Regions from separate parts of the Pseudoalteromonas sp. NFXS53 genome, predicted to be linked through region 2. Evidence: predicted binding sites of a transcription regulator. Region 2 holds the regulator's gene; each other region holds the start of a gene.
What was found. Region 2 encodes FliA, which starts transcription of late flagellar genes. Its sites were predicted from a motif close to CTAAAGNTNNNNNNNNNNNNGCCGATA; they were not measured.
Positions count from the first base shown of each region.

Region 1: a site for FliA is predicted at 2,829-2,855, ahead of pomA (flagellar motor protein PomA). Genes of this name have one in related genera too.
Region 3: a site for FliA is predicted at 2,806-2,832, ahead of AC1HJP_RS16920 (DUF5610 domain-containing protein). Genes of this name have one in related genera too.

Region 1 covers NZ_JBWVBR010000014.1:87,298-98,291, reverse strand. Annotated here, with positions in the region: gene AC1HJP_RS15035 (hypothetical protein) at 1-188, shown strand, start outside; gene AC1HJP_RS15030 (hypothetical protein) at 258-764, opposite strand; gene AC1HJP_RS15025 (flagellar motor protein MotB) at 978-1,907, opposite strand; gene pomA (flagellar motor protein PomA) at 1,909-2,676, opposite strand; gene AC1HJP_RS15015 (exodeoxyribonuclease VII small subunit) at 3,003-3,245, shown strand; gene ispA ((2E,6E)-farnesyl diphosphate synthase) at 3,255-4,142, shown strand; gene dxs (1-deoxy-D-xylulose-5-phosphate synthase) at 4,248-6,107, shown strand; gene AC1HJP_RS15000 (ligand-binding sensor domain-containing diguanylate cyclase) at 6,190-9,282, opposite strand; gene AC1HJP_RS14995 (phosphatidylglycerophosphatase A family protein) at 9,307-9,792, opposite strand; gene thiL (thiamine-phosphate kinase) at 9,801-10,763, opposite strand; gene nusB (transcription antitermination factor NusB) at 10,808-10,994, opposite strand, start outside.
Region 2 covers NZ_JBWVBR010000006.1:140,357-151,350, reverse strand. Annotated here, with positions in the region: gene flhA (flagellar biosynthesis protein FlhA) at 1-1,597, shown strand, start outside; gene flhF (flagellar biosynthesis GTPase FlhF) at 1,620-3,089, shown strand; gene AC1HJP_RS08790 (MinD/ParA family ATP-binding protein) at 3,082-3,942, shown strand; gene AC1HJP_RS08785 (RNA polymerase sigma factor FliA) at 3,969-4,679, shown strand; gene cheY (chemotaxis response regulator CheY) at 4,718-5,101, shown strand; gene AC1HJP_RS08775 (protein phosphatase CheZ) at 5,123-5,896, shown strand; gene AC1HJP_RS08770 (chemotaxis protein CheA) at 5,912-8,149, shown strand; gene AC1HJP_RS08765 (protein-glutamate methylesterase/protein-glutamine glutaminase) at 8,225-9,397, shown strand; gene AC1HJP_RS08760 (ParA family protein) at 9,432-10,202, shown strand; gene AC1HJP_RS08755 (chemotaxis protein CheW) at 10,210-10,989, shown strand.
Region 3 covers NZ_JBWVBR010000017.1:103,274-114,267, reverse strand. Annotated here, with positions in the region: gene AC1HJP_RS16930 (RNA recognition motif domain-containing protein) at 352-825, shown strand; gene murI (glutamate racemase) at 822-1,592, opposite strand; gene AC1HJP_RS16920 (DUF5610 domain-containing protein) at 1,654-2,754, opposite strand; gene trmA (tRNA (uridine(54)-C5)-methyltransferase TrmA) at 2,932-4,029, shown strand; gene AC1HJP_RS16910 (2-thiouracil desulfurase family protein) at 4,035-4,499, opposite strand; gene AC1HJP_RS16905 (thiol:disulfide interchange protein DsbA/DsbL) at 4,557-5,186, opposite strand; gene AC1HJP_RS16900 (thiol:disulfide interchange protein DsbA/DsbL) at 5,200-5,829, opposite strand; gene AC1HJP_RS16895 (serine/threonine protein kinase) at 5,847-6,821, opposite strand; gene ccoG (cytochrome c oxidase accessory protein CcoG) at 6,890-8,314, opposite strand; gene AC1HJP_RS16885 (hypothetical protein) at 8,550-8,909, shown strand; gene AC1HJP_RS16880 (hypothetical protein) at 8,909-9,118, shown strand; gene AC1HJP_RS16875 (UPF0149 family protein) at 9,152-9,730, opposite strand; gene AC1HJP_RS16870 (type II secretion system protein N) at 9,739-10,497, opposite strand; gene gspM (type II secretion system protein GspM) at 10,499-10,972, opposite strand; gene gspL (type II secretion system protein GspL) at 10,969-10,994, opposite strand, start outside.

The DNA of each region.
Region 1 (10,994 bases), on a different contig from region 2:
CAAAAATAATGTGTTTAAGTGCCAACTTGCCTCAAGAAAGGTTAATTCAAAACTGTGAGTTTGCTATGACAGATATTGTTATTCCAAACGCCCAAGGAAATAAAACATTTGTTAAGTTAGCAGCTCAAACCTCTGCAGGTTCAGATACGGGAATTAATGTTGCAATCACTGATATTGATATAAATTAAGCTAAATTAGGGATAGTAATTATCTTAACCAGTTTGGAGGGTTAGCTAGGCGCTTAAAATGGTGAAACACTATCCCTTTACTTGCAGTTGGTTTACTCGGTTTTTTAATAGATACATCACGGGCAGAAAACACAGGATGACGGTAAGAATATTCACTAAAGGTAAGATACTTTTATAAAGGTAGGTCGAGTAACTTAAATCAAGATAATGCCTATCTACCAATCTAAATAACTGCATGATAGGTGCAGGAAGCACGATGAGTTGTGCCAATACGCTTTGCCACAAATACACTTTGTCTTTCAATGCCCAGACAGCCAAGATAGCCATAAAAACGATGTCACTCAACGTCCAATAAATGTAACGAATGACATATAGATCGGCATCAACTTGCTTGATCAAAGGGAAAGAGAAATAGCCAATCACATAAAATGCGGCACACAGTGCCGCATATCTAAAGGCTTTGTCATCTCTTAATAATGCAAACAGAGCAACCGAAATAAACGTCAGTAAAGTTGCATGATCTCTTACTAATAACAAAAATTGATTAAAGTAAGTGCTGTTTAAATCGAATGACATATTGAAAGGTTAATCTTGAAATGATTAATCTAACGATTTTTCTTCAGACTTTGGTGGCTCATCATTATCATCAGCACCATCGCCATTATTACCTGGCATGTAAGCGTATTTACTTAGAATAGACATCGTATTTTCTCCTTGATAGATGATTCACCTTCAAATTAGCTGAATTCCAACCATCTATCAAGAATACAATACTAAAGAATGAAAAAATTAATTACCACGCAATTCGATAGGATCAGATTCTTTCGCTTTACCTTGAAGAATTGAGATTTCAACACGGCGATTACGGCGTCTATCTGTGTCATTCTCATTCGGCACTAGCGGGCGAGTATCAGCATGACCAACAACAACCATTCTATTTTTGTCAAAACCAGGGGCTTTCACCATTTCACTTGCCACGGCAACCGCACGGGTTGCAGATAAATCCCAATTATTAGAATAAAGCTCATTAGTCACCTGAAAATCATCAGTATGACCTGACACTGTAATTTCTCCAGGCACATCTTTTAACAGCTCAGCAATCTCACGAATTATTGGCTTAAATTTCGGCTGTAAAAATGCACTACCGGACGGAAAGGCACCATTCTCTTGGATGCGAATAATGATCTGCTGCCCAAGAGACTCAAGCTCTATTGCACCATCCATAATTTGCTTTTCCATTTGCTGGGCAATTTTCTTCACCAGCTCGTTAACCTGCTCTTGATCGGCAGCTGAAATAGCCTGCTCCATAGATTGCTCTTGTGAAGTACTTTGCGATTCACCACCGCGCTTATTACCGCGTTGCTCTTGGCGACCACCTGCAGAAGCTTCATCACCAGCTTGGAACTCCAACATTTGTTGCGTCATCTCTACCGTCTGCTGTTGGATAGTTTCGATGGGAGTCGGCTCAGGTTTACCTGGTGTAAACTCCATCGCGATTACACTGGTCCCCTTGGGAATGTCTTTTACTTCGATTTTATTTTGCACACCAAAAGCAAATTTCATCGAACCTGCAATTTGTTTAAACTTTAAAACATCCATTTCGGAGAAAGCCAACAGCAGAACGAAGAAACACATCAAGAGTGACATTAGATCAGCAAATGTTCCCATCCAAGCGGGCAGCCCGGGGGGGGGACATTTACATTCTTGTTCGTCTGACATACTACTCCTCCTTGTCGCTGCCGCGTTTCGACTCAGGTAGGTAGTTCTTCAGAATACCTTCGATTACTTTCGGGTTTTGACCATCTTGAATACCCAAAATTGCATCCAAGATTAGGCGTTGATTTTGTTCTTCTTCATCTTTACGCAACTCAAGTTTCGCCTGAATAGGAATAGCAACTACGTTCGCAAGGAACGCACCATATAACGTCGTAAGTAATGCTACCGCCATTGCAGGACCAATCGCTTTTGGGTCATCCATGTTTGATAACATGGCAACTAGACCAATTAGCGTTCCGATCATACCCATCGCAGGGGCGATGTCTGCCAAAGATTTAAATAAGTTAGCGCCTAATTCGTGTCGAGAGGTAGTGAGTGAAATGTCTTTTAATAAAGTGGCACGTACAACGTCAGCATCATGACCATCTACTAGCATATCCACGCCCTTACGCATAAAGGCATTGGGTATTTCTGCTTCTTCCAAAGCCAAAAAGCCACCTTTACGAGCCGAGTCAGCCAACTCAACTGCTTTCTCAATGAGCTCTTCTGGAGATTCAATCTTGAACATAAAGGCTTTGCCAACAACTTTACCAATGCCTAAGAACTGGCTCATGGTGAAGTTCGAGAGTACGATGAAAATAGAGCCACCGAATACAATGACGGTAGATGGGCCATCACCAAACATGGCCAAGTCACCATTACTACTCATGAACATCGCCATGATGACCAAACCTATTGCACCTACTATTCCGATAACGGTTGCTAAATCCACTATCCCCTCCAGAGAATACTAATCATTACTTTTTTATTATGACACTCTAAGTCAATTTTTTGAGTGGCTACTACAAATATCATGCTTAATTAGAATATTTGCAAACCTTGTGCCTATGTTACAGTGAAAAGCCTAATTTTCAGTAAGACTTTTATCGGCAACATCTTGAATATCTTAACTCAATTACGTTGTTAAAATTCGATTAAAGCCCACATAGGGCAAAAAACAAACTGATTCGTCACGATTACCAGCAACAAGCTTTGACCTGAGTCGCTAATCCTCCTAAAATTGCTACCTTTAAAATAAATTGCTGGGCAAGATGTACTATGGCTGCAAAAAAACCTGAAAATCTAAGTTTTGAAGAAGCAATGGCCGAACTAGAAGGCATTGTACAGGCTATGGAACAAGGTAGTCTGACTTTAGAACAATCTCTAAAGCAATTTGAACGTGGTGTTCAATTAGCCAATGCCTCTAATGAAAAGTTAAGCAGTGCTGAGCAAAAAGTCTCAATCCTGATGGGCAATGACCCTGAGACACCTGTAACACCAATGCCAAATCAATTAGATTAAGACCCCGCAGTGAATTTATTCGAGCATATAAATACGGCACAAAACCGTTTAGACAGTTACATTAGTAACTACTTCTCTTTGCCATTAGATACCGATGAAACCGTAAAATCAGCAACTTTTTACAGCATAAATAATGGCGGTAAAAGATTAAGGCCCTTTTTGGTTTACACTGTAGGCAAACTGTTAGGTGCCAAAGAAGCTGACCTTGATGTCGCCGCAGCTGCGATTGAATGTATTCATAGCTACTCATTAGTCCATGATGACTTACCGGCTATGGACGATGATGACTTACGTCGAGGTAAACCGACTTGTCATATTGCTTATGATGAAGCATTGGCCATTTTAGCAGGCGATGCGCTACAAACCTTAGCGTTTGAATTTTTAAGTGAACATGAATTTTCGATACCCGCAAAGCAACAAATCAAGATGGTTAATACCCTTGCTGTTGCATCTGGCTTGCAGGGCATGGTGGGCGGACAAGCTCTTGATATTTCAGCGACAGAAAAGTCAGTTACCCTTGCAGAGCTTGAACGTATTCATCGACTTAAAACCGGCGCATTGTTAAATTGTGCAATTAAATTAGGCGCGTTGTGCGCTACGAATGTCAAACCAGAAATAATTACAGCCCTTGATATATATGGTAAAAATCTTGGCCTCGCTTTTCAGGTACAAGATGATATTTTAGATATCGAAGGTGATACCGCCGTATTAGGAAAGCCGCAAGGCTCAGACTTAGATAATCACAAGTCAACTTATCCGGCTTTGCTTGGACTAGATGGTGCAAAACAAAAAGCACATCTATTGGTCGGAAATGCTCTGTCTGCACTTGATACAATACCTCATAATACCGATGTATTGGCAGAGCTTGCGAAATATATAATTGAGCGTGATCACTAATACTCAATCATGACGTATTGATGACGAATAGAACAAAATTTATAAAAATTAAGTAAACCTTTGTATATAATCGGACAAGGTTTGCGTAGGACACATGTTGAAAGAATGAAACTGGACAGTAGCAAGTACCCATTACTCGCCTTGGTTGATGAACCGGCGCAATTACGTCAATTACCACAGCCCCAACTGGGTAAGCTGAGCGACGAATTAAGAGATTACTTACTTAATTCGGTTTCGCAGAGCAGTGGTCACTTGGCTTCAGGTTTAGGCACCGTTGAATTGACTGTGGCTTTACATTACGTCTATGACACACCTGAAGATAGATTAATTTGGGATGTGGGCCATCAAGCTTACCCCCATAAAATCTTAACGGGACGTCGTGATGCTATGCATACGATCCGTCAAAAAGATGGGTTACACCCTTTCCCTTATCGTGAAGAAAGTGAATACGACACTTTCAGCGTAGGTCATTCAAGTACCTCGATTTCAGCTGCATTAGGTATGTCTATCGCTGCACAGAAAGAAGGTAAAGGCCGTAAAACCGTTGCAGTGATAGGTGATGGTGCGATCACGGCTGGTATGGCGTTCGAAGCCATGAACCACGCCGGAGACATTAAATCCGACATGCTGATTATCTTAAATGATAACGAGATGTCTATCTCTGAAAATGTAGGCGCACTTAACAACCACTTTGCACGCATTCTTTCTGGTAGCTTTTATACTAATATACGCGAAGGCAGCAAGAAAATTCTTTCTGGTGTACCGACTGTGAAAGAGCTTGCCAGCCGTATGGAAGAGCATCTAAAGGGCATGGTTATTCCTGGCACTTTCTTCGAAGAGCTTGGTTTAAATTACATTGGTCCAATTGATGGTCATGACGTCAATATGCTGGTTGATACGCTAAGAAATATGCGTAACCTGAAAGGCCCTCAGATCCTGCACATCAAGACGCAAAAAGGTAAAGGTTACAAACCAGCTGAAGCCGACCCTATTGGTTACCACGGCGTACCAAAATTCGACCCAAGCATCCATAGCTTGCCAAAATCTAAACCTAGCGCCCCTACTTTTTCAAAAGTATTTGGTGATTGGTTATGCGATATGGCAGCACAAGATCCTAAGCTTATGGCGATTACGCCAGCGATGCGTGAAGGGTCAGGTATGGTGCGTTTCTCGAAAGAGTTTCCTGAGCAATATTTTGATGTTGCCATCGCTGAGCAACACGCTGTTACTCTAGGTGCAGGTTTCGCATGTGAAGGCCTTAAGCCTGTAGTTGCTATCTACTCAAGCTTCTTACAACGTGCTTATGACCAACTTATTCACGATGTCGCGCTACAAAACTTACCAGTACTGTTTGCAATTGACCGTGCAGGTATTGTTGGCGCTGATGGTGAAACTCACCAAGGTGCATATGACTTAAGCTTTATGCGCTGTATTCCAAATATGATCATCATGGCACCAAGTGATACCAACGAATGCCGTCAGATGCTTTACACAGGTTACCAGTGTAACCAACCTGTAGCGGTACGTTACCCTCGTGGTAGTGCCGGTGACAGTGATGTACAAACGCAGATGCAAGCTTTTGAGATTGGTAAAGGCAATGTGATCCGTGAAGGTGAGAAAGTGGCCATCTTAAGTTTCGGCACACTACTTCATAATGCTAAACAAGCCGCTGAAAACTTAAATACAACTCTCGTTGATATGCGATTTGTTAAGCCGCTTGATGAAGCTTTACTTGTTGAGCTGAGCAAAACCCATGATCGCTTTGTTTGTCTTGAAGATAACGCCATTGCCGGTGGTGCTGGCAGTGCTGTAATGGAGTTCCTTGGCGCACAAGGTATTCACACACCTGTGTCATTATTTGGTATACCTGATGAATTTATCAAGCATGGCACACAAGACGAAATGCATGCAGAAATGGGCTTATGTGCTGATTCAATCGAGCAGCGGATCAAAGCGCTACTCTAATAAGCACTGAAGCATAAAAAAAGGAGCTAAGGCTCCTTTTTTTATGCTTCAAGTTTTTGATGAGTTATATCAATCCACTTAATTAACGCATCCAAATTTTCACATCTGCAAGCCCATTTGCTTGTAAGGTTTGTAATTGTGACTCAACATTACTTGTTTGCTCAAATTCAAACGCATCCAACTGGTCATCAAATGTGATGGTTGCAGCGCCATCACCACCACGTTGCTTAACTTGATGAAGTGCGACATCCGCCAAATTCACTGAGGCCTCCCAGCTTATCACCTGCCCACCTAGAAGAGGTAGCGGGTAAAATGACCAGCCCATAGACACTGTCATATTAATCGACTTACCGTTCGGTAATTGGAAGTCACATTCAGCAATACCGCGGCAAAGTTCTTTTATGTAAGTTTCAATTGCGTCACGCTTAAAGTCGCGAAGCAACAATAAGAACTCATCACCACTCCAACGAGCCACATAATCAGAGCCTTGCGTTCTGGTGTTCAATAAAGTTGCAAGTTGCTGTAAACAACTATCACCACCAATCGGACCATAGGCATCATTCACTTTACTAAAATTATCGACATTGATAATAAGAAGTACCAGGCGTTTATTCTGTTGCTGTAATGACTTTGAGTTACGCTGGTAGTGTTCGACATCTTTAGGGAGTTGATCGAATAAGAAACGACGGCTTTTAAGGCCTGTGAGCTCATCTGTATGGCTAACTAGTTTCATCTGAGTATTCACTTGGTTAAGCTTGTCGTTCGCTTGACGCAGTGCCATGGTACGCTCTGCCACTAAAGATTCAAGCGCCTGCTGCTTACGTCGCTCTTGGGCTCTAAAGATCCAAAAAAATACGTAAAACAATAGAACAAACCCTAGTGTAATTAACAGTCTAAAGTACACAGTTTCATCAAAGCGTCTAGGGATCTCAATACGCTGTGTAATGCTTCGAGCTTGTTGCCAACCTTCACCTTTACGCTTAACTTGTAATTCAAAGTTATATACACCCGGCTCTAAGTTCGTATATATCGCTTCTCGACGGTTAAATACTTCTCGCCATTCAGTGTTTTCTTTGCCAGTTAAACGATATCTAAACTCGATACTCGCTGGCGCATAAAAGTCTATGGCGGTGTAGTTAATCGTGATATCTCGTTCACTGGTATCAAGTTTAAGTAGCTCTGCAAATTTACTTGCGACTATCGCTCGCTCTTGCGTGATCACCTCTTCCAGTTTTGGTGATAAGTCTTTAGAGCCAAATAGTTCAACATTCTTGGGAATTTCAACTGCCCCTTGAGAGCTTGGATACCAAATCGCGCCTTGCTTTTCTAATACTGCATCACCACCAAACCCCGAACAGCAACGGCCTATTTTGCCATCGAGCTGGCGGTCAAACTGGCTAATAACCTGCTCAACTTTTAAATTGTTTATCGGATGCGTAAATTGCGCTGCGGGCAAACGATACACACCTTTTCGAGTACTGACCCAAATAAGCGCCTGTTGCTGATCATAATAGAGCGAGGAAATTGAACCATGTGGTAAGCCATTTGAGGCATCTAATTGGTACCAATCACCTTTCGCGGTTCGATAGAATAACCCATCATTCCAAGAGCCAACCAAAGTAGCCACACCTTGGATGTATAAAATACTGGTAACATAAGCAGACTCTAGAGACGTTTGACCACCGAGCTTTTCAATGCCTTTTTGATTAAATTGATAGGCCCCTTTGTTGGTGCCTATAAACCCGACATTTGGCTGATCATTGATATACGTGACAAACTGACTACCTAAAAATGCATTGTAAGCAAACGGTGTTAAACCCGAGTACTCAAGACGATACATACCACTACCTGTACCTATCCATATTCCGCCACGCTGCGACGGTGTTATGGCTAAGACTGGCGTTTGTCGCAACTCTCGAAACGGTAATAGCTGTAGCACCCCTTGCTCATAAATCATGGCACCTCGCTCAGTTCCTATGAACAAGCTATTGCCACTAAATTCAAGCTCGTATACTGTGCTGTTTTTTAGCTCTTTAGGGGTAATAACCACTTGCAATGATTCATCATTATTCAAGTAACCGACACCACTTCTTGATGCCATCCAAGTTCGACCTTGGTTATCTTTGGTCGTTGCCGTTATACCTTGCTGACTGTTACCATCAATCATGTGTCGCGCAATATTACCTGTATGCGCAAACCAAAGCCCTTCGTTCAGACTGGCTAACCAAATGTTTCCTTCTGCGTCTTTAAACATGTCTGAAAACCAAATCGACTGATCAGCATGAATTGGTTCGACATAACGCCAATCAGAGATCCCCTCTCTGAACATCAAACGAGTTGAAGTAGACGCCCATAACCCTGTATCTGAGTCGTACATAAACTTATATACAGCACCATTGCCAAGTTCGGTATAACGTCTCAGCACTTGGTCTATATCTAAGAAGTAAGCACCGAGTTCAGAGGCCAGATACAAGCGCCCTTCAATCCATGCCAAATCATGCACGATAGTTTGTGCTAATTGTTCAGGTAGCGCTAACCTAAACCCAAGCTCTAGACGAAATACGTCCCTACGATTGGTGGCTGATTTGGTAATTTTTAACAGATTACGCTCATTCACCAACCATAGACCATCGGTGCCTTGGGCGATTTTAGACACACTGCCTACAATCTGATTAATGCGGTTAACAGGAAACTTTTTATTGTCTTCTGCTGAATCAAATGCACGTTGTGCTTGTTGGTCATTGCCAATGTAAAATAAGCCATTACCTGCAACCCAGATGTCACCTTGCTTGTCCTCAACAATATCGAGGATAGGTCCTTTGATATTAAATGACTGAACATCAAGCGTGTGGGTGTTTAAGCGATGAAGACCCCGCTTGGTGCCTATCCATAACTTACCATGCCTATCTAACAGTAATTTAAGAATGGCGTTAGTTTGTAAGAATTGCGTGTTTTGTGTTGTAAAATTTCGAAATTGATAGCCATCAAACCGACTGAGGCCAAATTGAGTGCCAAGCCATACATAGCCCTGCTGGTCTTGCACCAAACTTTTAATTGATTGTGAGGGTAAGCCATTTTGTACATTCCATTGCTTCACAATATAGTCATTGATGGCAGCAGATACTGAAAAACTCATCAGTATAAACAGCCAAGACACTAGCAAGGTTTTTTTGATCATACACTCACAATCTTTTATTGATTAAGCTACTAAGAAACCAGTTTTAAACAAAGCTTGTACACAAATCAACGAAAAAATACCCGCTAAAATGTCATCCGCCATGATCCCAAAGCCACCATGCAGCTTTTTGTCTAACATTCTGATTGGACCTGGTTTGGCAATATCGAAAAATCGGAATAATAAAAAGCCAACTAGGAGCGCTTTCCAAGATAACGCTGCGCCTATCATGGTAATATAAAAGCCAGCTACTTCATCCCACACAATTGCCGGATGATCATGAACTTGGACGTCTTTTGCCGTTTGTCCGCAAACCCAAATACCAAATACACTGATCACAACTGCAAAAACACACTGCAGCCATAATGGATAACTAGCTGTAATGAAAATAAGTGGTAAGGCACCTAAAGTGCCAAATGTGCCCGGAGCAAATGGGGCAAGTCCTAAACCAAAACCTAAACCAAAAAATTGGTGGGGTTTACGAATATCAAATTTGTACTGCTTAGCCAAACTGACTCCTAACTAAAATGTTCAAAGCCAGTTGCGGGAAATGGCCAAGGTTTATCTTTATAAAGTAGCGATACATCGCCAGCATTTGCGTTAATTTGCCCAATGCAGGTTGGTTTCACCCCATATTCTGCCAAGCGCTTTTCTACTGCTACTCTATTACTATCAGGCACGGTAAACAACAACTGATAATCATCGCCATAGGCCATTGCCAACATTAAACGTACTTCTTCATCTGGTAAATTTTTCAGCGCAGTTGAAAGCGGCACTTTATCAGCATGGATAGTCGCACCAACACCTGAGTGGGTCAGAATATGATTTAAATCGGCCAGTAAACCGTCAGAAATATCTATGGCTGAATTCGCTAAGCCACGTAAAACCTGACCTGCTGCAACTTGGGGTGCGGGATAATCAAACTTTTTCTGAACATAACTGCGATCTTCATCGCTGAGCTCCCACCCTTGTTTACGTGCTTCGATTGCCAAAGCGGCATCTCCGAGGTCACCAGTCACATATAACCAATCACCCACTTTAGCGCCACTTCGAGTCAATGCTTTGCCTTTTGGTACGATACCTTTAGCACACACGGTAATCGTTAATGGGCCTTGTGTGGTGTCACCACCGATCAGTTGCACATTATAGTACTCTGCAATATCGTGCATACCTTCGGTGAACTGTTCCAGCCAAGTATCGTCAACATTAGGTAGCGTCAAGCCTATTGATATCCAAGCAGGCTCTGCCCCCATTGCAGCTAAATCACTTAAGTTTACCGCTAAAATTCGGTGCCCTAGGGCTTTAGGAGAAATATCAGAAAAGAAATGAACGCCTTCTACCAGCGTATCTGTGGTGACCGCTAATTGACAGCCTTCAGGGATAGTAACTAGGGCGCAATCATCACCTATGCCTAAGTCTACATCACGTCGAGTAATGCCACGGCCGGTGAAAAATCGATTGATTAACTCAAATTCCTTCATTCATAAAAAAGCCGGCCTAAGCCGGCTCTCCAAATTGTTTGCCTTTATTTGCGAACTGCTTTAACTGCTTTGTCTAAAACACCGTTCACAAACTTATGGCTGTCTTCTGCACCAAAGATTTTCGCAAGCTCAATGCCTTCATTGATTGCTACTTTGTAAGGTACATCTTCACGGAACTTAAGTTCGTATGCACTTAAACGTAATACTGCACGCTCAACTTCATCTAAGTCG
Region 2 (10,994 bases):
CGACTTAAATGCTGGTTTTATCAGTGCAGAAGAAGCACGCAAACGTCGTGATGAAGTAACACGCGAAGCAGACTTCTATGGCTCAATGGACGGTGCCAGTAAGTTCGTAAAAGGTGATGCAATAGCAGGTATTGTGATTTTAGTTATTAACATCATTGGTGGCTTATTTGTTGGCATGATCCAACACGACTTATCGTTTTCAAGAGCCATGGAAGTATACACATTACTTACCATTGGTGATGGCTTGGTTGCACAGCTCCCCTCTCTTTTACTTTCAATTGGTACTGCAATCGTCGTTACTCGCCAAAACGAATCTCATAACATGGGTGAGCAGTTTAAAACTCAACTAGGAAATGAGAAATCTCTCTATATTGCTGCTGGTATCTTAATTACGATGGGCTTGGTGCCTGGTATGCCGCATATTGCATTTTTAAGCTTAGGTGCGCTGCTTGGCTATCTGGCTTATTACACACAACAGCAAAAAGCAAAAGCTGCAGAGCTAGAAGCGCAACAACAGGCAGCAGGTGGCGATATTGCAAATAAGCCTCAAGAACAAAAAGAGCTAGGCTGGGACGACGTTCAACCAGTCGATGTGATTGGTCTGGAAGTTGGTTATCGTTTAATTCCGCTAGTAGATCAAGCGCAAGGTGGTGAGCTGTTAAGTCGTATTAAAGGTGTTCGTAAGAAGCTTTCACAAGAGCTAGGTTTCTTGGTTCCGCCTGTACATATTCGTGATAACCTTGAATTAGACCCAAATGAATACCGTATCACTCTAATGGGGGTTGGTTCAGGTAACGGTGAATTAAAACATGGTGATGAATTAGCCATCAACCCAGGGCAAGTATTTGGCCCAATCAATGGCGTTGCAACGACAGATCCTGCCTTTGGTCTAGAAGCGGTTTGGATTAAACCGGAGCAAAAAGATGAGGCGCATTCATTAGGTTACACTGTGGTAGACGCAGCGACTGTTGTCGCAACTCATATTAGTCAATTGCTTACAAACAACGCATCATTACTACTTGGGCATGAAGAAGTTCAGAATTTATTAGACATGCTTGCCAAGTCACACCCTCGTTTAGTAGAAGGTTTAGTACCAGATATACTGCCTCTTACTACGATAGTTAAAGTACTGCAAAACTTACTGAATGAAGGGGTTGCAATTCGTGATATGCGCTCGATTGTTCAGACCCTTGTTGAGTATGGTCCACGCAGTCAAGACCCTGATGTATTAACCTCTGCAGTGCGAATTTCACTGCGTAGATTAATCGTTCAAGACGCCGTTGGCGGTGCAGATGAAATCCCTGTCATAACATTGGCGCCTGAGTTGGAACAGATGTTGCATCAGTCACTTCAGAACGCGGGTGATGAAGGGGCTGGAATAGAGCCAGGCCTTGCGGAGCGACTTCAAACATCATTAAGAGAAGCGCACCAAACGCAAGAAATGCTAGGCGACCCATCCATCCTTCTAACCTCAGGTATGTTAAGAAGTGTGCTTTCAAGGTTTGTCAAACATACGATCCCAGGTCTTCGAGTGATGTCATATCAAGAAGTACCAGATGAAAGACAAATCAAAATTGTAAGCTCAGTTGGACAATAGATAGGAATTAAGGGGTTGTAACATGAAAATTAAACGTTTTTTTGCCAAAGATATGCGCACAGCACTGAAAGAAGTAAAAGAAGAGCTTGGCGCTGATGCTGTGATTATGTCAAACAAAAAATTGGCAGATGGTGTAGAAATTGTTGCAGCCGTGGATAATGACAGAGTGCCAGAAACACCCGTTGAGGCGCCACAAGTAAATTCAGCACCAGCGCAACCTCGAGCTACGCAATCTCGTATTGTTCGCCCAGAACCTCAGCGTGCAAAACCAGAGCCTCAAGCTCAAGTAGCCGACAGTTTACAGGCTCTATTAGACAGACAAGCTCCGAAGCCTCGTTCACCTGAGCTTGCATCTATGTTCTCTCAATCAGGCATTAATACCGAAGAAGTATTTAAACCTCGTCAAGCGACTGAAGAGCGTTATGAGCGTCCAACCTCAACACAAAACTTCAGAGCAGAACCAAATGTTAAAACTCAACAGCAAGCGCAATCATGGAGCTTTGATGATGACCTTGATACAGGGTTTGCTGATGATTTTGAACCTGCGCCAAAAAAAGTTGATGAAATGGCAACCATGAGAGAAGAAATGAATGCTATTCGTCAATTACTTGAACATCAAGTTTCAGGCTTAATGAAGCAAGAAATGGAAAGAAGAGACCCAACGAGAGCGTGTTTAGTTGACCGTTTACAAGGTATGGGTGTCGATAAAGAAGTGGCTGAACAAATGGCTTGTTTCATCCCTGATGACGTTTCTCGCAAAGAAGCATGGAATTCATTGCTTGAAATGGTGGCAAATCAAATGCACACAACTAATAACGATATTCTTCGTCAAGGTGGTGTATATGCATTAGTAGGTCCAACGGGTGTAGGTAAAACAACGACAGTCGCTAAACTTGCTGCATTAGGCGCGCAGAAGTACGGTGCAGACAAAGTTGCGTTAATTACAACTGATACTTATAGAATTGGTGCTTATGAGCAGCTGGCAACGTACGGCAGAATTATTGGTTGTCCAGTAAAACAAGTAAAAGATGCCAATGAATTAGCAGAAGTTTTATATCATTTACGTAATAAGCGTCTAGTATTAATAGACACTGCGGGTATGAGTCAAAGAGATATCCGTTTAACAGAACAACTTAATACGTTAATGAGAAGTTCTAGAGTCGATATTCGAAGCTATTTGGTTTTAAGTGCAACATCGCAAATGCATGTACTGCAAGAAGCGGTTCGTCACTTCCAAAAAGTGAATTTAAGTGGTTGTATTTTTACAAAACTTGATGAATGTCTAAGTTTAGGCGAGATTATTAGTATTGCGATTCAAAATCGCTTGCCAATAGGGTATCTTACTAACGGTCAACGAGTGCCAGAAGACATTCGTGTAGCAAATGCTCATAAAATGGTCAAAAAGGCTGAGCAATTGTATTTAAAGAGAATAAAAGCACAACATTCGCGACGTGTACCTGTAGCGTCTCAGACAGTAGGAATGTATGATTAACACAGTATTAGATCAAGCAAGTGGCCTGCGTAGAATGAATCAAAATGGCAACCATGGCGTAAAAGTAATTGCAGTAACGGGTGGTAAAGGAGGGGTTGGTAAAACCAACGTCTCATTAAATACGGCTATTGCACTTGGTCAGCAAGGAAACAGAGTGCTCGTCTTAGATGCCGATTTAGGTTTGGCAAATTGTGACGTGATGCTTGGTTTAAGAGTAGAAAAAAACTTATCTCATGTCCTGTCGGGTGAGTGTGAATTAGATGAGATCTTAGTTGAAGGGCCCGCTGGTATAAAAATTGTACCAGCCACCTCAGGTTCACAAAATATGGTTGAGTTGACGCCTGCAGAGCATGCGGGCCTCATCCGCGCCTTCAGTGAGTTAAACACAGAGTTTGATATTCTAATTGTTGATACCGCTGCGGGTATATCTGACATGGTACTCAGCTTTTCACGTGCAGCGCAAGATGTGATGGTTGTTGTATGTGATGAGCCTACCTCAATTACTGATGCTTATGCTCTGATTAAAGTTCTCAGTCGTGAGCACGGTGTTTACCGTTTTAAAATTGTGGCTAACATGGTCCGAAGTTTACGCGAAGGGCAGGAGCTTTTTGCTAAACTTTCTAAAGTTACTGACAGATTCTTAGATGTTGCACTAGAATTAGTTGCAACCATTCCATTTGATGAAAATATGCGTAAGTCTTCTCGCCGTCAAAAAACTATTGTTGAGCTATTTCCAAATTCTCCGGCAGCGGTTGCATTTAGAGGGTTAGCGAGTAAAGCAGTTAAATGGCCAATACCACATCAACCATCTGGTCATTTAGAGTTTTTTATTGAACAGCTAGTCAACGGATAACTATGTCGTCATCGATGGGTAAAGCGATGGGCTATCAAACTACAGACAATCTCAATAGAGTGATAGAGCGTCATACCGGTCTTGTCAAAAAAGTGGCGTGCCATTTGTTGGCTCGCTTACCTGCAAATATTCAGTTAGATGACCTTGTGCAATCAGGCATGATAGGCTTGATTGAAGCCAGTAAAAATTTTGACGCAAGCAAAGGCGCAAGCTTTGAAACTTTTGCTGGGATTAGAATTCGAGGCGCAATGCTAGATGAAATTCGTCGTGGAGACTGGGCACCAAGAAGCGTTCATAAAAATAGTCGCATGGTCGCTGAGGCCATCGCTAATCTAGAAAGCGCCCTTGGTCGAGAACCTAAAGACACTGAAATCGCTGAAAAACTTGATATTACTCTAGATGAGTACCATCATATTCTACATGATGTGAATGCAAGTAAAATCATTGGAATCGAAGATTTAGGTGTTGATGAAGACGTAATCACTCCTGTTAACAATGATTTAGCGCTAGACAAACCGTTCAATAACGTTAAAAATGAACGCTTTAACGAATCGTTGCTCACGGCGATTCAATCGTTACCAGAAAGAGACGCGCTTGTCTTATCTCTTTACTACAACGATGAAATGAATTTAAAAGAAATAGGGCAAATACTCGATGTAAGTGAATCTCGAGTAAGCCAAATTCATGGGCAGGCAATGATCAGGCTTAGGGCTAAAATCAATGACTGGGTCAATTAGAGTAATAATAATAGGTTCAAACCTCACTGGAGGATGTTTTGGATAAAAACATGAAAATTCTTGTGGTTGATGATTTTTCTACGATGAGAAGAATAATCAAAAACCTGCTTAGAGACTTAGGTTTTACAAACGTACAAGAAGCAGACGATGGCAGTACAGCTCTTCCTATGCTTCAAAACCAAGAATTTGACTTCGTAGTCACGGACTGGAATATGCCAGGTATGCAAGGTATCGACCTTCTCCGTGCTATTCGTGCAGATGACAGCCTTAAGCATATACCAGTACTTATGGTGACAGCTGAAGCGAAAAAAGAGCAAATTGTTGCTGCGGCGCAAGCTGGTGTAAATGGTTATATTGTAAAACCATTCACTGCTGGAACACTTAAAACAAAACTAGAAAAAGTGTTTGAACGTTTAGGCTAAATAACTAAGAAGGAGAGGCGGATGTCAGCACCTTCTGTGCCTCAAATAACACTTGAGCAAGCTAAGCAACTGGTTACTTATCTTGAGCAAGGCGAGCAAGATAAAGCAGATAAATTAATCATGGAGGCTGCAAGTAAAGAGCAATCTGAACTTTTTGCTGAAGTGGGTAAATTGACTCGTCAATTACACGAGTCATTGAAAAATTTTGAGCTTGATACTCGTATTTCTGATTTGACGACAGAAGCCTTACCGGATGCTAAAGAACGTTTGAATTACGTCATGGAAATGACAGAAAACGCAGCCAATAAAACAATGGATGCAGTTGAAGCAAGTTTGCCTCTCGCGCAGCAGCTCGCAGATGATTTATCTGATATAAAACCAACTTGGGATCGACTGATGAGACGTGATATCCAGCTTGGTGAATTCAAATCTCTTTGTCATGATTTAGATAAGTTTATGCAAGGCTCTCAAGCAACAACAGATGAGCTTCAGGGGCACATGACCAATGTTTTAATGGCTCAAGATTATCAAGACTTAACTGGTCAGGTCATTCGACGTGTTATCGAATTAGTTAGAGAAGTAGAAGACAGCTTAATCCACTTACTAACTGTATTTGGTTCAGCAGAAGAGCCCCAATCAAAACAAAAAGAAAACATTGAAGAGGTTCAGATTGCTGAAATGGATTCTACTGAGATATCTGGACCTGAAGGTCCAATAATGAATGCAGAATCTAGAGAAGATGTCGTATCTAATCAAGATGAGGTCGACGATTTATTGTCGAGCTTAGGCTTCTAATAGGAGAGTGTGTACATGAGCTTTGAAGTCGATGAAGATATATTGCAAGACTTTCTTGTTGAAGCTGGTGAAATATTAGAGTTGTTATCTGAGCAGCTTGTTGAACTAGAGAATAACCCTGAAGATAAAGAATTATTAAACGCAATCTTTAGAGGGTTTCACACTGTTAAAGGTGGTGCAGGCTTTTTGAGCATGACTGAGCTTGTTGACGCTTGTCATGGTGCGGAAAACGTATTCGATGTGTTAAGACAAGGGCAACGCTCTGTTTCTCCTGAATTGATGGATGTCATTCTTCAGTCCTTAGATACCATCAATGAAATGTTCGCTCACATTCAAAATCGTGAACAACCTGATCCCGCAGATCCTGCGTTACTCGAGACACTTCACCAGTTGAGTAAGCCTGAATCAGAAGATGAGCAAATCTCCATTCCAAGTTCAGAACCAGAGCCTGTTGTTGAAGAGACACCACAAGTTGATTTGTCTGCTGATGATATTCTTTTTGATATTGATACCGATGATGTAGCAGGTGAAACTACCTCAGATAGCATTGATGAAATAACAGAAGACGAATTTGAGAGCTTACTTGATGAGTTACATGGGGCTGGTAAAGGCCCTGCTGTTGAGCAAGCTCCTCCTACTGCTTCAGGCTCAGATGATGGTGATATTACAGACGATGAGTTTGACAGCCTTTTAGATGAGCTTCATGGCGTTGGTAGTTTCGGTTCGATTAGTACGCCTCCTCCAGCAAGCCCTAGCCAAGCACCTTCGTCATCCGCTTCAACATCGTCTCCAAGTGATGATGAAATAAACGATGAAGAATTTGAGGCATTGTTAGATGAACTTCATGGTAAAGGTGGTGCGCCAAAGTCATTAGAAACTGCTGAACCGAATAAAACTGCCGCAAATATTGAACCCAAGCAGCCTGAATCAAAGCAGCCTGAATCAAAGCAACCAGAGCCTGTTATAGCCAAGCCAGTTTCAAAACCAAAACCGGCTCCTCAGCCAGCAAAATCTGCACCTTCACCGGCTCCAGCTGCAAAAGCCCAAGGTGCACCTGCATCAGCTAAAAAGCCGCCAGCACCTCAGGCTGAGACTACTGTTCGTGTTGATACAAAACGCCTAGATCAAATTATGAACATGGTGGGTGAACTGGTATTAGTGAGAAACCGTCTCGTTAGTTTAGCAAATAACTCTAGCAGTGAAGCTATGGGTAAGGCGATATCTAACCTTGACGTGGTTACCGCGGATTTACAAGGTGCGGTAATGAAAACACGAATGCAGCCAATCAAGAAAGTATTTGGTCGTTTCCCTCGTGTTGTTAGAGACTTAGCACGTAGTTTAAAGAAAGATATTAATCTTATTCTTGAAGGTGAAGAGACCGATTTAGATAAGAACTTAGTAGAAGCGCTTGCAGACCCGCTTGTTCACTTGGTTAGAAACTCAGTTGACCATGGTATTGAAATGCCAGATGTTCGTGAGGCATCAGGTAAACCTCGTACAGGTACAGTGACACTCTCTGCTTCTCAAGAGGGTGACCATATTCTGTTGACCATTAAAGATGATGGTGCAGGTATGGATGCTGAAAAACTGAAAAAAATTGCGATTAATAAAGGCGTAATTGATTCGGACCAAGCAAGTCGGTTATCTGACACTGAAGCTTATAACTTGATTTTTGCACCAGGCTTTTCAACAAAAGAAGAAATTTCAGATATCTCAGGCCGCGGCGTTGGGATGGACGTTGTTAAAACGAAAATTACTCAACTTAATGGCTCTGTTAATATTCAATCAGAGCTCGGTGTGGGCACAATCCTTGAGATAAAAGTTCCATTAACACTGGCTATTTTACCAACCTTAATGGTAGTTGTTGGCGAACAAACATTTGCTTTACCTCTTGCTGGTGTTAGTGAAATCTTCCATTTAGATCTAACAAAAACTAATGTAGTAGATGGTCAGTTAACGATTATTGTGCGTGAAAAAGCAATTCCTTTATTCTATTTAGAGCATTGGCTTGTTAAGGGCGCAGATAGATCAACGAAGAAAGCTGAAGGACATGTTGTTATTGTGCAAATAGGTACTCAACAGGTTGGCTTTGTGGTTGACTCTCTTATCGGCCAAGAAGAAGTTGTAATAAAGCCATTAGATGCATTATTGCAAGGTACACCAGGTATGGCTGGTGCAACAATCACTTCTGATGGTGGCATAGCATTAATCTTAGATGTGCCGAATATGCTAAAACACTATGCAGGTAAATAACCTGAGATAGCAAAACAGTTAAAAGGTGGTGCGGATGCACCACTTTTCGTTCTTAAGAATTCATAGAGTATGCCAATGGCAGTAAAAGTTTTAGTTGTAGATGATTCAAGTTTTTTTAGGCGTCGAGTCAGCGAAATTTTAGAGCAAGATAGTGATATTAAGGTAATTGACTTTGCTGTTAATGGACAAGAAGCTGTTGAGAAGGCGGCATCACTACGTCCAGATGTTATTACTATGGATGTAGAAATGCCTATTTTAGACGGAATTAGCGCCGTTAAAAAGATTATGCAGGCTAACCCTACTCCAATCTTAATGTTTTCATCATTAACTCGTGAAGGGGCAAGTGCTACACTAGATGCCCTTGATGCAGGTGCATTAGACTTTTTACCTAAAAAGTTTGAAGACATTGCCCGAAATAGCGAAGAAGCAATTAAGTCTCTACAAAACAAAGTAAAAGAAATTGGACGAAGAAGGCTCCCTCGCTCAGTTAGCAGTTATTCCCGACCTGTAGTGAGCAAGCCAGTACCTTCTAAATCACAGGTTTCGGGTAGGCCAGAAGTGTCGGCTCGTACTGCAAGCGTTGCTCAACCCGATAGAAGTTTTCAAAGAGCTGCGGTTCAGCCAGTATCAAATTCAACTACGACAGCTAAACAGTTCAAGGCTTCTGGAAAGCAATATAAAATAGTGGCTATAGGGACTTCAACAGGCGGGCCTGTTGCACTGCAAACCATTCTGACGCAGCTCCCTGCTAACTTTCCACACCCGATATTGCTGATTCAACATATGCCAGCTGCTTTCACACCAGCTTTCGCCACACGGCTAAATAGTCTTTGTAAGATAAAGGTAAAAGAGGCAGAACACGGTGATAAATTACAGCCAGGTGTTGCGTATTTGGCGCCAGGTGGCAAGCAAATGTTGGTTGAGTCTAAAGGAGCAATGAAAACGTTGCGAGTTTTTGAGGATGACAGTGCAAGAGTGACCTACAAGCCTTGTGTTGATGTCACCTTTGCAAGTGCTGCCAAAGCTTATCAAGCTGATGTACTCGCGATTGTTCTAACGGGAATGGGCGCAGATGGTCGAGATGGTGCACGTTTACTCAAACAGTCAGGGGCAACAATCTGGGCTCAGGATGAGCAGACCTGCGTGGTTTACGGTATGCCTCAAGCTGTTGCAAATGCTGGCCTATCTTCTGAAAGTTTGGCTTTGCATGACGTCGCAACCAGAATAAACAAAGAAATAGGTTGTTAATCTATTTGTTCAAGCACTAGGAAGTAATTGTTTCGTGAAAATCTGGACTGTAGCAAATCAAAAGGGAGGCGTTGGCAAAACAACGACTACGGTGAGTCTTGGTGGTATTCTTGCCAAGCAAGGCAAACGCGTTTTGCTGATAGATACAGATCCTCATGCATCTTTGACTTATTACTTTGGCATTGATTCTGAAGAGTTAGAAGTCAGTGTTTATGATATTTTTGCTCGAGGGACGGCAATGGAGAGCGAGGAAATCCTCCAAGCTTTATGCCCCTCAACCATTGAAAACCTTGATATTTTGCCGGCAACAATGGCGATTGCAACGCTTGATAGAAGCATGGGTAATCGCAATGGTATGGGCTTAATTCTGAAAAAAACACTGGCGAAAATAAGTCAGCACTACGATTATGCGATTCTTGATTGCCCACCTGTACTAGGGGTGTTAATGGTAAATGCACTCGCTGCCAGTGAGCGTGTGTTAATTCCAGTGCAAACAGAATTCCTGGCGCTCAAAGGTCTAGATCGTATGATGCGTACTATGGAGCTAATGCAAAGCTCTCAAGCAAAACAATATAATTACACCATCGTACCAACCATGTATGATAAGCGAACAAAGGCATCGTTAGAGGCATACAAAACATTGCTTGCAAATTACGAAGGCTCTGTCTGGCCCGGTGTTATTCCTGTTGACACAAAATTTAGAGATGCCAGTTTGGCACAGCAAGCGCCAGTTGAGTTTTGTCCAAAATCTAGAGGTGTATTTGCGTACAAAGCACTCCTAGAGTATTTGATAAAGAGTAGTTAGAGGGTATATGAGTAAACATCTGTTTGCTAATGAAAAAGTAATGAAACAGTATCTTGGTGCTTTACTCCATGAAGATGAGCCTCAAGATACTGCCCTTGCACCTGTTGCAAAATTACTTGAACGAGTACCTGATATTTCTGAGCAGCAGTTAACTCAACCAGCACAGAAAACTATACCTGATATCGTTGAGCGACCCTCTTTGCCTTCTAAGGAGCGCGTTGAGACTGTTGAAATCCCAGAAGGTGAGTCGAAAGATCTTGAGTTAACAAAAAATAATACTATTATCAAAGAAGAAGCTGTTGTTGAACCAAGTTTAACAAGTGTTCAAGAAGAGTATGGTGAAAGTGAGTTTCAAGCCCTATTTTTTGAAGTCGCAGGGCTAACCCTTGCTGTTCCTTTAAAGTCTTTAGGTGGTATTCACCAACTAGGAGAAGTGACACAACTTTTCGGTAAACCTAAGTGGTTTAAAGGTGTCATGCTTAACCGTGAAGAAAAGCTAAATGTTGTTGATACTGCCAGATGGGTTATGCCAGAGAAATATACCCCAGAGCTTGAAGAAAAACTGGATTATCAATATTTAATTACACTCGGTGATAGCCCATGGGGGCTGTTGGCTGAAAACTTAATAAATAACATTACATTAAAGCCTGAAGACATTAAATGGCGTGTAAACGGTGGCAAGCGACCTTGGCTTGCTGGCGTCATTAAAGAAAAAATGTGTGCTTTGATTGATGTAGAGAATTTAAACCGCTTACTAGAGCAAGGCTTAGATAGCCAAGAGCAGTAACTCAG
Region 3 (10,994 bases), on a different contig from region 2:
TTTATGTCAACACTTAATTTTAATCTTTTTCTTAAGAGAAAGTTTTAAGATTAAGTTTTATTTGACTCGACATCGTTTTGATTTGCTTTTCAGCGTCTCGCCCCGTGTCAGTGGGTGCGCATTATAGGGAGAAATTAAAAGTGCGCAACCCCTTTTTTCAATTAATTTTAAGAAACGTGTTCAATCGCTCAAAAAGAGAACAAAAAAGACTTGTTAGGATAAAAAACGCTCTATTTAGCCACTTCGAATAGCTAATTTCTCTTTTTAATTATTGCTTAAACATTTTAAGACGCTAAGATAGCAGCTCGTTTGTTAAATTATTGTATACCCATTGTATATTGGTAGATCCTTATGAACCCAACTCAACAAAAGTCTCTTTTTATTGTTTTAGCAATTGCGATAATCGGCTATTTTGCTGCTAATGCTCTTCTTGCAGACTCTTCTCTTAATCTTGGTGCTACTTTTTCTATTGGCACACTCATCGGTGGTTTCATTGCAACTGTTATGTCGGCAAGTAATGCAACCCCACAATCTGACAATACTGAAGTAAAAACAAAAACGCTTTATGTAGGTAACTTGCCTTATAAAGCAAATGAAAGTGTCGTTCGAGAGCTTTTCTCTGAACAAGGCCGTGTATTCAACGTTCGTTTATTAAAAGATAAAAATACAGGTAAACGTCGTGGTTTCGGTTTTGTGGAGATGGCAGAAGCTGATGCTGATAAAGCCATTGCAGCATTGAATGAAAAAGAGTTCCAGCAACGCACATTGAAGGTTAGAGCTGCAAAACAAAAACCAGAGACATCTGAGGAAGCTGTTGCAAGTTAAAGATATAAACTTTTTACATCGTATCCTGTAATAGCAGGGACATCATTTAAAGCCGTTGCATAAAACTGTAGCGGCTTTTTTATTTCTGTCTCATCTATACTGTCAACCAACAAATGTTTTACTCTTTTTGCAATTGCAGTTCCGGAGTCGATTAATACGCATTGAGTTTGATAAAACTCTGCAATTTCACACTTCAATATTGGAAAATGCGTGCACCCCAATATCAGCACATCAGCTTGATTGTCGACCTTAATAGATGATAACTCCTTATTAACCCCCTCTCGTACATCTTCATTTAACCAAAACTTGCGCTCTGCTAGCCGTACCAACTCTGTTGAATGGTAGAAACTAACTTGGCAATCACTAGCAAACTCACTCACTAAAGATTGCGTATACTGATTCTTTGAGGTAGCAGGCGTTGCTAATAAGGCAATATGCTTTCTAATACTAATTTGTGCAGCAGGCTTTATTGCAGGTACCACGCCAACAATAGGAGTTTGCGTTAACTGGCGAATATGTGCCAGTGCGTAAGTTGAAGCTGTATTGCAAGCAATCACTATTAAGTCAACTTCACCAAAAAAATTTGAAGATATTTTATTAACGAGACTTGCCAGTCTATTTTGAATTGTTTCTTCAGTCTGAAGACCGTAGGGCAGTAAAGCATTATCCATAATGTAGGTATAGTCTGCCCCTGGTAGTGTATTTTGGATATGTGTTAGGACACTAGTCCCTCCGATACCTGAATCAAAAACTAAAATGTGCGACAAACTATGACTCCTCTATATTGAGGTGCAAGTTTGCCCGAGCTTATAATTCTTGCCAAGTATCTTAAACTGATTTCTCAGTCTTATCGTCAAGCTGACTGAAGAAGCTTTGTGCATAGTCTAAAAGCTGGGTCATTCTTTCTTGACCACCGTTCATCCAAGCCATGATATCTGGTAATTGCTGTTCAACACCAATAGCTTTACCTTCCGAATGAATGTTCTCTAGTTGTTTATCGAGAGGTTGGAAAGCTTGCTCTAACTCTTTAATTGGGTTGGTTTGCTGATATTGCGCTATTGCTGCGGTCGTTTTTTTCTGTCGCAAATCCATCGTGAAGTTAGTAATTTGATCGCTACCTATATTTAATGCCGACGCTTTTTCGAACGCATCATCATATTCACCTGAGAAGAACGCATCACTGACATTGCGAATGTCTTTCATCATTTCATTAATGGCTTTTTGCTCTTCTTTATTGAGTTCGCCATTAACACTAATCGAAAAACTGACTTCCTCACTTGATTGCTCTGATACAGCAAGACCATAATTATCACCGTTTTGAGCATAGCTGACAGCTTGACCTTTTGTGCGAGCATCACTCAATGATATGGTTACTTCGTCGCCCTCTGCTGTTGTGAAACTATACTCAGCTTGATTCGACAAGCTCGCATACTGTGCAGCGCTCACCTGCATAGAGTCAGGTTTTGGATTAAAGAGCTCATCCTCAAAATCATCTAATCCCTTAAAAATCCCTTCTTTAGATTTTTCGATCCCTTCTTCTATGTCTTGATTAAATAATCCCGCAGCTTTCAATTCTGATGTTGCGTCATCTATGCCCATCTGTACTCCTTTACGTGTTGCATTCAGCATATCTTGAATCGCTTTGTCATCTCGACCATCAGCTTTCGCTTTGCTTATTGATCCCTTTACAAAATCAAGCACATTATTAATAACGGTATCAAAATCAAATAAAGGCGCAGCCTTAGGTTCTGCTTTTTCCATATCCAAGGCTTTTGCTAACTTATCATCAAGCAGCTTTGCTGCAATTTTACCTTTATCTCCGTGAAAACCATCAGTACTACTTTGGATATTCGGTTTAAAACCCGCTTTACTGTTTGCTTTATTAGCAAAAGAAGGGTTGAGAAGCTGGTTTAATTGTCCGATTTTCATGTTTATCTCCAAAATAATAGAAACCATGCATACATCTTAATTATTACTTTATATCGGCAGCAGTTATTGACCCTTGAGCGTTTAGTATAAAAAAGCAACAAATTTTAGCGAGAAACTGGACAAATCACCTATGCCCCCTACAATACCCGCTCTCGAATTTGTAAGGTCAGTTTAACTATGCCAGTCATTACTATTGATACCGCCACTTATGAACAGCAGCTTGCTGAAAAGCAAACGCGTATTAGTGCTCAATTTGCTCGCTTTAACGCACCAGAGCTTGAAGTCTTTGAATCAGCAAAAACGCAATACCGTCAACGTGCTGAATTTAGAGTATGGCACGATGGTGACGATCTCTACCACATTATGTTTGATCAAGAGAGCAAGCAAAAAATTCGAGTGGAAACATTTGACCCTGCCGCACCGCTTATTAGTGAAATCATGCAGGTTATGATGGAAAAGTTACGTCATAACGAGATACTTCGCCGCAAGCTTTTCCAAATCGATTATTTATCGACGCTAAGTGGTGAGATCCTGGTAAGTCTGCTTTATCACAAGCAGCTTGATGATGAGTGGTTAGCGACAATTAATGCATTACGTTCTGAGCTTCAGAAAACCTATAAAATTGACTTTATAGGTCGTGCTCGCAAACAAAAGATTGTGTTAGGCAATGATTTTGTCACTGAGCAACTGACTGTAAATGGTCAAACTTATCAATACCAGCAAGTTGAAAATAGCTTTACGCAGCCAAATGCGAAAGTAAATGAGAAAATGCTGGAATGGGCGCAAGACCTTTGTGCGCCACTGGAGAATGATTTACTTGAGCTATATTGCGGTAATGGTAATTTCTCGATTGCCTTAGCTGGCAGCTTTAATAAAGTATTAGCAACTGAAATCTCAAAGTCGTCGGTAAACTCGGCACAAATTAATATCGCGGCGAATAAGGTTGAGAACTTAGATATCATTCGTATGTCGAGTGAAGAGTTTACGCAAGCGATAAAAGGGGAACGTCAATTCTCAAGATTAAATGGCATTAACCTTCAAGACTACAACTGCCAGACTATTTTGGTTGACCCACCTCGTGCTGGTATGGATGAACTCACTTGTCGTTTGGTGTCTAACTACGACAACATCATTTATATCTCATGTAACCCAGACACACTAGAGCGTGATTTAGACATGCTATGCGAAACACACTCTGTATCTCGCATTGCGATTTTCGACCAGTTCCCATATACACATCATGTGGAGTCTGGTGTATTTTTACAGCGTAAATAATCCCGCTAATTCTTTTCAGCAATTGCCAGAGCAGTGACTAGCTGTGGCAATTGCTCTTCACTAAAAACCTGTATACCAGCTTTAACAAGCTTTTCTGCAGTTAAACCCATTCCAACCACTTTAATTCCCTTATGCGACCCATCGTAAATAGTATTTCGACCACATGAAGGGCTAGATTCTTTCAACAACGCAAATTTGATTTGTTGCGCTTTACATAATGCGAGTGCTTTTTCAGCACCCAGCTGGAATTCTCCAGTGACATCCTTACCTGTTGCGGTGATCACTTTTTCGGCATTGATTTCTGCTGGCGGTCTTGGGGTTGGTAAGCCACCCGCAACTTCAGGGCAAAATGCAACAACTCGCTTTTCTTGCAGCCACCGAGTCAAAGTATCATTTGCTAACCCTTTAGATTGTCCATCATAACGAACGGGTTGTCCGAGCAAACAACTTGAAACCAAAATTTTATGCATGTCTTTTCCAATAAAAAAGCCTCGCAAGTGCGAGGCTCTGTTCTAATTCATAGTAAATTATTTAGCAGCTAAATAATTAATTAATGCACTGATCTGCTCAGGAGTCGTCGTTTTTGACTCACGTAAACGCAGTTTATATTTACCATTTACGATAAACGTTGGAACGCCTGTAAGCGCACGCTTTTCAGACCACTTTTGTTGCATACGCGCCATTCTTGAAGTCTTAGTACGTACAGCAAAGCTTTTGTACATTTTATCAAACTTAGTAGCGTCTACGCCTTGTGCAACGAAGATGTCTTTCATATCCGCCAGTTCATTGATCTTATTACGCTTACCATGAATATGCGTAAAAATTGCACCAATGATTTTATCTTTTTGAGGCAGCACTTCAGCAAGTGCTAAGCCTTGAGCCATAATCTTTTGTACTTCTGGATCACGAGGGCCGGTGAAATCTACGTGGCTCTTTTTAAACTTTACACCTTCATTCAGTTTAGGTTTTACCTGAGCGATTAGTGGTTCAAATGCATTACATGCTGGGCAGAAAAATGAGAAGTACTCTGTCACTTCAGGTTTCTTAGTACCACGCTCGGCAACCACTTCGTAGTGAACGCCTTCTTCAAACTGAGCTGCGTTTGCAACTATCGGAAGCATGAGTGCCAGCGCAGCGGCTTTAATTAGCTTTAACATCTTATTCTCCGTATTATTTTGCTAATAAATGTTTAACCAATGCGTTGAATTGCTCTTGGCTTTTTAAACTGTTGGTATTTACTTTGTATTTATCACTGACGATAAATGTAGGCACGCCAGATAGTGCGCCCGCTTTTGAAAAGCGAGTTTGGTCGTCTTGCATCAGCTTTTCAGCCGCAATCACTGGCATACTTGCTAACGCCGCATCAAACTGCTTTTCGCTGATACCATTAAGATCCAGTAGCTTTTTCACATCTTTAATGTCATTCAATGGCGCTTTTTTTACATGGATACTGTCGAAGATTTTAGCTGCAATCTCATCACCTTTGCCCATTTGCTTTGCCACGATATAGGCATAGCTTAAATTGCTTTGTACTTGCGCAGGCAAACCACCTAAAAAGTTCACATGGCTTTTTTCAAATACAGCGCCTTCTGGCAAACTTTGCTCTAATGCCTTAGCAACTGGCTCAAAACGGAAACAATGCGGACAGTAAAATGAGAAAAACTCAGTCACTTTTGCTTGCTCACTTTTTTGGGTGGTTAAAGTTTGGTAGTGCACACCTTCTTTAAAATCAAATTCTGCGGCCATGGCTAACAACGGCAAACAGAAAAATAGAATGGATAGTTTTAACGCTTTTAACATAGTTATTTCTCAATTTTTTATGGAAACAGTTGTAATGCAGGTTCTTGTAACGCTGCAAGCTGTTCTTTCAATGCTAAGATCTGCTGCTCCCAATATTTGTCTGTTGCAAACCAAGAAAAGTTCCGTGTAAATGCAGGATCTTCCCATCTGGCAGCTAACCACCCCATGTAATGCACCATTCGCATCGCACGTAGCGGCTCTATCAGTTGCAGCTCTTTTGCATCAAAAGAGTTAAATTCTTCATACCCCATCAATAGTGTATCGAGCTGAATTAATTGCTCGTTTTTATCACCATTAAGCATCATCCATAAATCTTGGATTGCAGGGCCTGAGCGACAATCATCTAAATCCACTAAGGTCAGTGAATCGCCTGTGCAGAGAATATTGCCAGCATGTGCATCACCATGCAAACGAATAGGCTTATCGGCATGATACATTTGCGCTGTTTGCGAAATAACCTGTTCTAAAATAGTGTAAAACGCGGTTTCTAGATGCATGGGCACAAGCTTACTGTTTTCAATAACTTCTTTAGCATCGAATAGGTAGCTCTGGGTATTAATACTCAATCTATGCTGGAATGGTTTACTCTTACCAACTAGGTGTAGTCGTCCGATATATCGACCAAGCATTTCAAGCTGATCTAAATTGTCGATTTCAAATTGACGCCCACCCACGCTTGGAAAGAGCGCAAATTTATAACCGGCATGTTCAAATAAACTTTCACCCTCTATTTCTACTGGCGCGACGATAGGCACTTCTTCATTAGCGAGTTCAAGTGCAAAAGCATGCTCTTCTTTTATTTGCGCCTCACTCCAACGCTCTGGACGATAAAACTTAGTGACGTAGCGTTTACCATCTTCCGCCTTGAACTGATAAACGCGATTTTCATAACTGTTCAATGGTAGCAAGCCTGTTTCAGGGTAAACCCCAATGCTTTCTATGGCATCCAAGATACGATCTGGATTTAAATTCGCAAAACTAAACTCGCTCATGTATTCCTCATTTGGCATAAAAAAAGCGGGGAATACCCGCTTTTGCTTGGTTTAATTAGTGTATCTAATTATTTACCTTTAAAGAAGTTGGTAGGCTGTGATAATGACACTGTCGGGTCGCCTTTCACTTGAACTCTAAAATGGAATTCAGTCACTGGCTTTTTAAGATCATAGGGGTCAATGATCACAGAAAGAGGCACATTCATAGATTCACCCGCCTGAACTTCAATCGCCAGTTTGCCCAGTACATTAAAGTTATTTAGCCCCTCAACCGCAATATCGTATTGTTGCACTTGCTGGGTTTTATTGATGACTTTTAGGGTGTAAGTGTTTTCAACTAAACCCTCGAAATTGACTCGATAAAGCTGATTTCTATCACGAATAATATCGAGCTCCATTGGCTTACGCATCGCAATATTCACCACCAGTGCCGCGATTAATACTGTCATGATTAATAAGTAACCTGCCAGCTTCCCACGGAATGCTTTAGTTTTATTATCTGGCGTTTCAAGATTGCGCTCTGTGGTGTAAGAAATTAAACCGCGGGGATAATTCATTTTATCCATCACCCCATCACACGCATCTATACATGCACCACAGTTGATACACTCGTATTGCAAACCGTTACGAATATCGATGCCTGTAGGGCATACCTGAACACACAGATTACAGTCAATACAATCACCCAAACCCATTTCTTTTGGGTCTTGCTTACGAGAGCGAGGACCGCGTGACTCCCCGCGTTTTGCGTCATAGCTAACTGTAAAGGTGTCTTTATCGAACATGGCAGATTGAAAACGTGAATAAGGGCACATGTGCAAGCACATAATTTCCCTCATCCAGCCTGCATTACCATAGGTACATGCCGTAAACACAACGATGCTGATGACTGCATAACTTCCTGCGCTCCAGGTCAGTAAATCTGGTACTAGTTCACGTATTGGAGTGAAAAATCCAACAAAGCTAATGGCGGTCCACAAAGAGAATAGAATCCAACTGCTATGCTTTGCCGTTTTTCGCCAGAATTTATCAAAGTCCATTTTACGGCTATCGAGTTTTTTACGCTGATTAGCGCTGCCTTCAAACTTTTCTTCGAACCATAGAAAAATAAAAGTCCAAACGGTTTGCGGGCAAGTGTAACCACACCACACACGACCATAAAACGTGGTCACCACAAACAGTGCAAATGCAGCGATCATAAGGAAAAATGCCAGTACCGTTAAATCTTGTGGCATCAGCGTTAATCCGAAAATATTAAATTTTTGCTCGAAGAGATCAAAATAAACGGCTTGATGACCCTCAAAATTAACCCATGGCATCAGCATAAACGCCAACATACCAATAAAACCTAGGCGCTTGCGAAGTTGCTGGTGTAGCCCCTTAACTGCGCGCACATAAATACGATTACGAGGGTTAAACCTATCAGGTTGGAGCTCCGGCTTTTGTATTTTTACATCGCTCGGAATGTTTTTTACTTTTATTTGTTTGTCCATCTCGGCTCCTCATGGCAGTGATCGACAGGTACTTGCTACAGTGACCTTTTTATCTATAAGGATATTATATGCAAGCAAACTCAAGCTGGGTACAATTGGTTCAGAAATTATTGAAATTTTCTTAACCAGGGACAAGCTTATGTAGTGTTTATAACTTAATCACTTGCTTTTGAAAGCCCCATTTTATTACACTCTCAAATGTTTCCTCCTGTTTAGATCAATATTACGGTATCCAATGAAAAAGTTTTTGTTGCTTGTTGTTGTCATTCTGGCACTTTTTACTATCGATCATCCGGCCATTAAAGAGCCAAGAGAAGCACTATTAGGTGAAGGCGTGAGCTTACTGAGTGAGCAAAGCAAAGTAGCGAGAAGCACTTCAGCTAAAATCGCCAGAACACAAATTTCGCAAAAGCTAGAATTAGATGAAACCGAATTAGAATATTTAAACGACGCTTTAGGCACTGATGATAAATTAAAAGCCTTCCACCTTCGTTATTGCAAAGAAAACGATCTGAATCTCTATTTTTACGGTAATAAGTTGAATGTCATTTGTAAAATTGCCGGTGAATCTATTTTTGAAGGAAAATCGTTGTAATGAAGCTAGATATTGATGCTTTTAATAAGCAGCGTGCCGCAGCATTTAACCAGCACAAGAATATACTTAAGAAACTAAGCAAAGGACAAACCTTGTTATGCGAGCAATGCAACAAGCCTCTGCAATTAGACCTTAATGGAAAAGATAAAAATAAAGGTTTGGTAAGTTGTGCAAAAGGCTGCACGAGTATTGAATTAGAGCTTGGGTAAGCGCTTGCTTACCCAAAAAACACTCTCAGTGCTTTAACTCTCTTCATCATATAAGCCACTTTCAACAGCAGCATTTTCTACTAATTGCACATAGGCCATGGCAAATTCGTTCGCAATTGAATGTTGTTGCTGACAAAAACAATTTAGCTCAACATTATTGGCATCACAGTAGGCTGCAATTTGTGACTGCTCTAGAGAGAAAAACCCTAGTTGCTCTGTGCTACTGATCAATGCTTGTTTAAGCTCATCATTTAAAACTGCACTATTAACTAGCTCAGCATAAAAGTGCTCAATACCCGCTAAAAAGCCCTGGCTCCATTGCTGCAACTCAACTACAGCTGTTGACGAGTATGGTAACTGGAACTGACCTGAAAAAACCCGCTCACTGATATCGTGATGCAGTGCCATTAAAGAAAAAACATGCTCTTCTGCAATTTGCTCATCACCGCCACTGACGATTGTTAGCCACTGCTCCATTTCAATACCTGCTGGGCTGCAAATGATTGCAAACAGGTAGCCTTCACAAACAGCATAAGGCAGAGCCTGCTCTGTGCTAGACAAATAATCGATGAGCAACGCTTTATGTTGCTCTGTAAACGAAAACTCAAACATAACAAGCCTTACAAGTTCACCGGATAACGACCCTGGGCATCAGGACGACCTAAGAATTTAACCGCATCATGCACTTCTTTCGGTAATGAGGCATCTGGTTTTACGTTACCAGCAACTTTAAATTGAAAGTTGTTTCCTAAATGAACATCCGCTTGCAAACCCAATAGATTATCTGGCTGAACCACCGCAGCTAAATCACCCGATTTACAGTTTAAATCCGCGCCCAACTCACCAATGGAGAACCAACCAGTTAACCCTTCAACACGAATATTTGGGCTAAATACATCGCCTTTAATTTGCTGACAGTAAGGTTTGCCACTTTCAAACTGATCAATGTTAAAAATAACGCGACCCGTTGCATTGACAGGTAGCGGAAGGTTTAACTGCCCCATTAACTGCTCAACTTCAAAACGCAGTACTGCATCTTTCAAGCTCGCTTGTTGGTCTAACAGTGAAAGACTGAAATGACTTTTTCCTGACATTTCTTCGCTTGCTCTCGGGTTACCCCAAATTAAATCACCAGCAAGGTTGCCTGTTAGTAAAGCGGTAGGCTCTAACTGCCAACGAACATTGAAAACCTGAACCTTATTGACGCGTATTTCACTGACTTGCCCCTGCCAGAGTGAGCCAGTCAAATTACCGAAAGCCACGTTTTTAGGCAAGTAACCTTGTGCGACTTGCACCGCAACTGATGCTGGCAGCTGAGATAGAGCAAAAGCCAAAAACGAGAAAATAAACAATAGAACTAAATAAATTTTTTGCTTCATACTACTTCTCTAACACCAATCGACTTACACGCACAAAACCTGTGTCTTCACCCTGTGAAATATCTAGGTTTGCCACAGTGACACCATGTTGATGTACAAGTTCATCAAGCCAACCAACTAATTTATTAAACTCGACACTTTCAATATTCACACGAAGACTGTCGTTATTTGGCTGCATCTGACTGATAACAATGCCATAGCGGCCTCGACTGCGATTCACGAGTTGCGATAAATTGCCTGAAGAAGTACGGGCAGAATTACCAGCCGCTTTCAACTTTCCAATGCTTTGTTCAACAAACACTTGAAAATTTTGCTCACGCTTCAGTTTTTGCTCAGCATCAGCAACTGCCTTATTGAGTGGCTTTAATATTCCCATCACTAAAACGAAAACAATAAAGACAACACCCGCGATAATAAGTAAACGCTGTTCTTGCTCTTTTAGCGAACCCCAGTAGTTGATTGCTTGTTGTTTCATACATCACCTCGCAATCTAATTT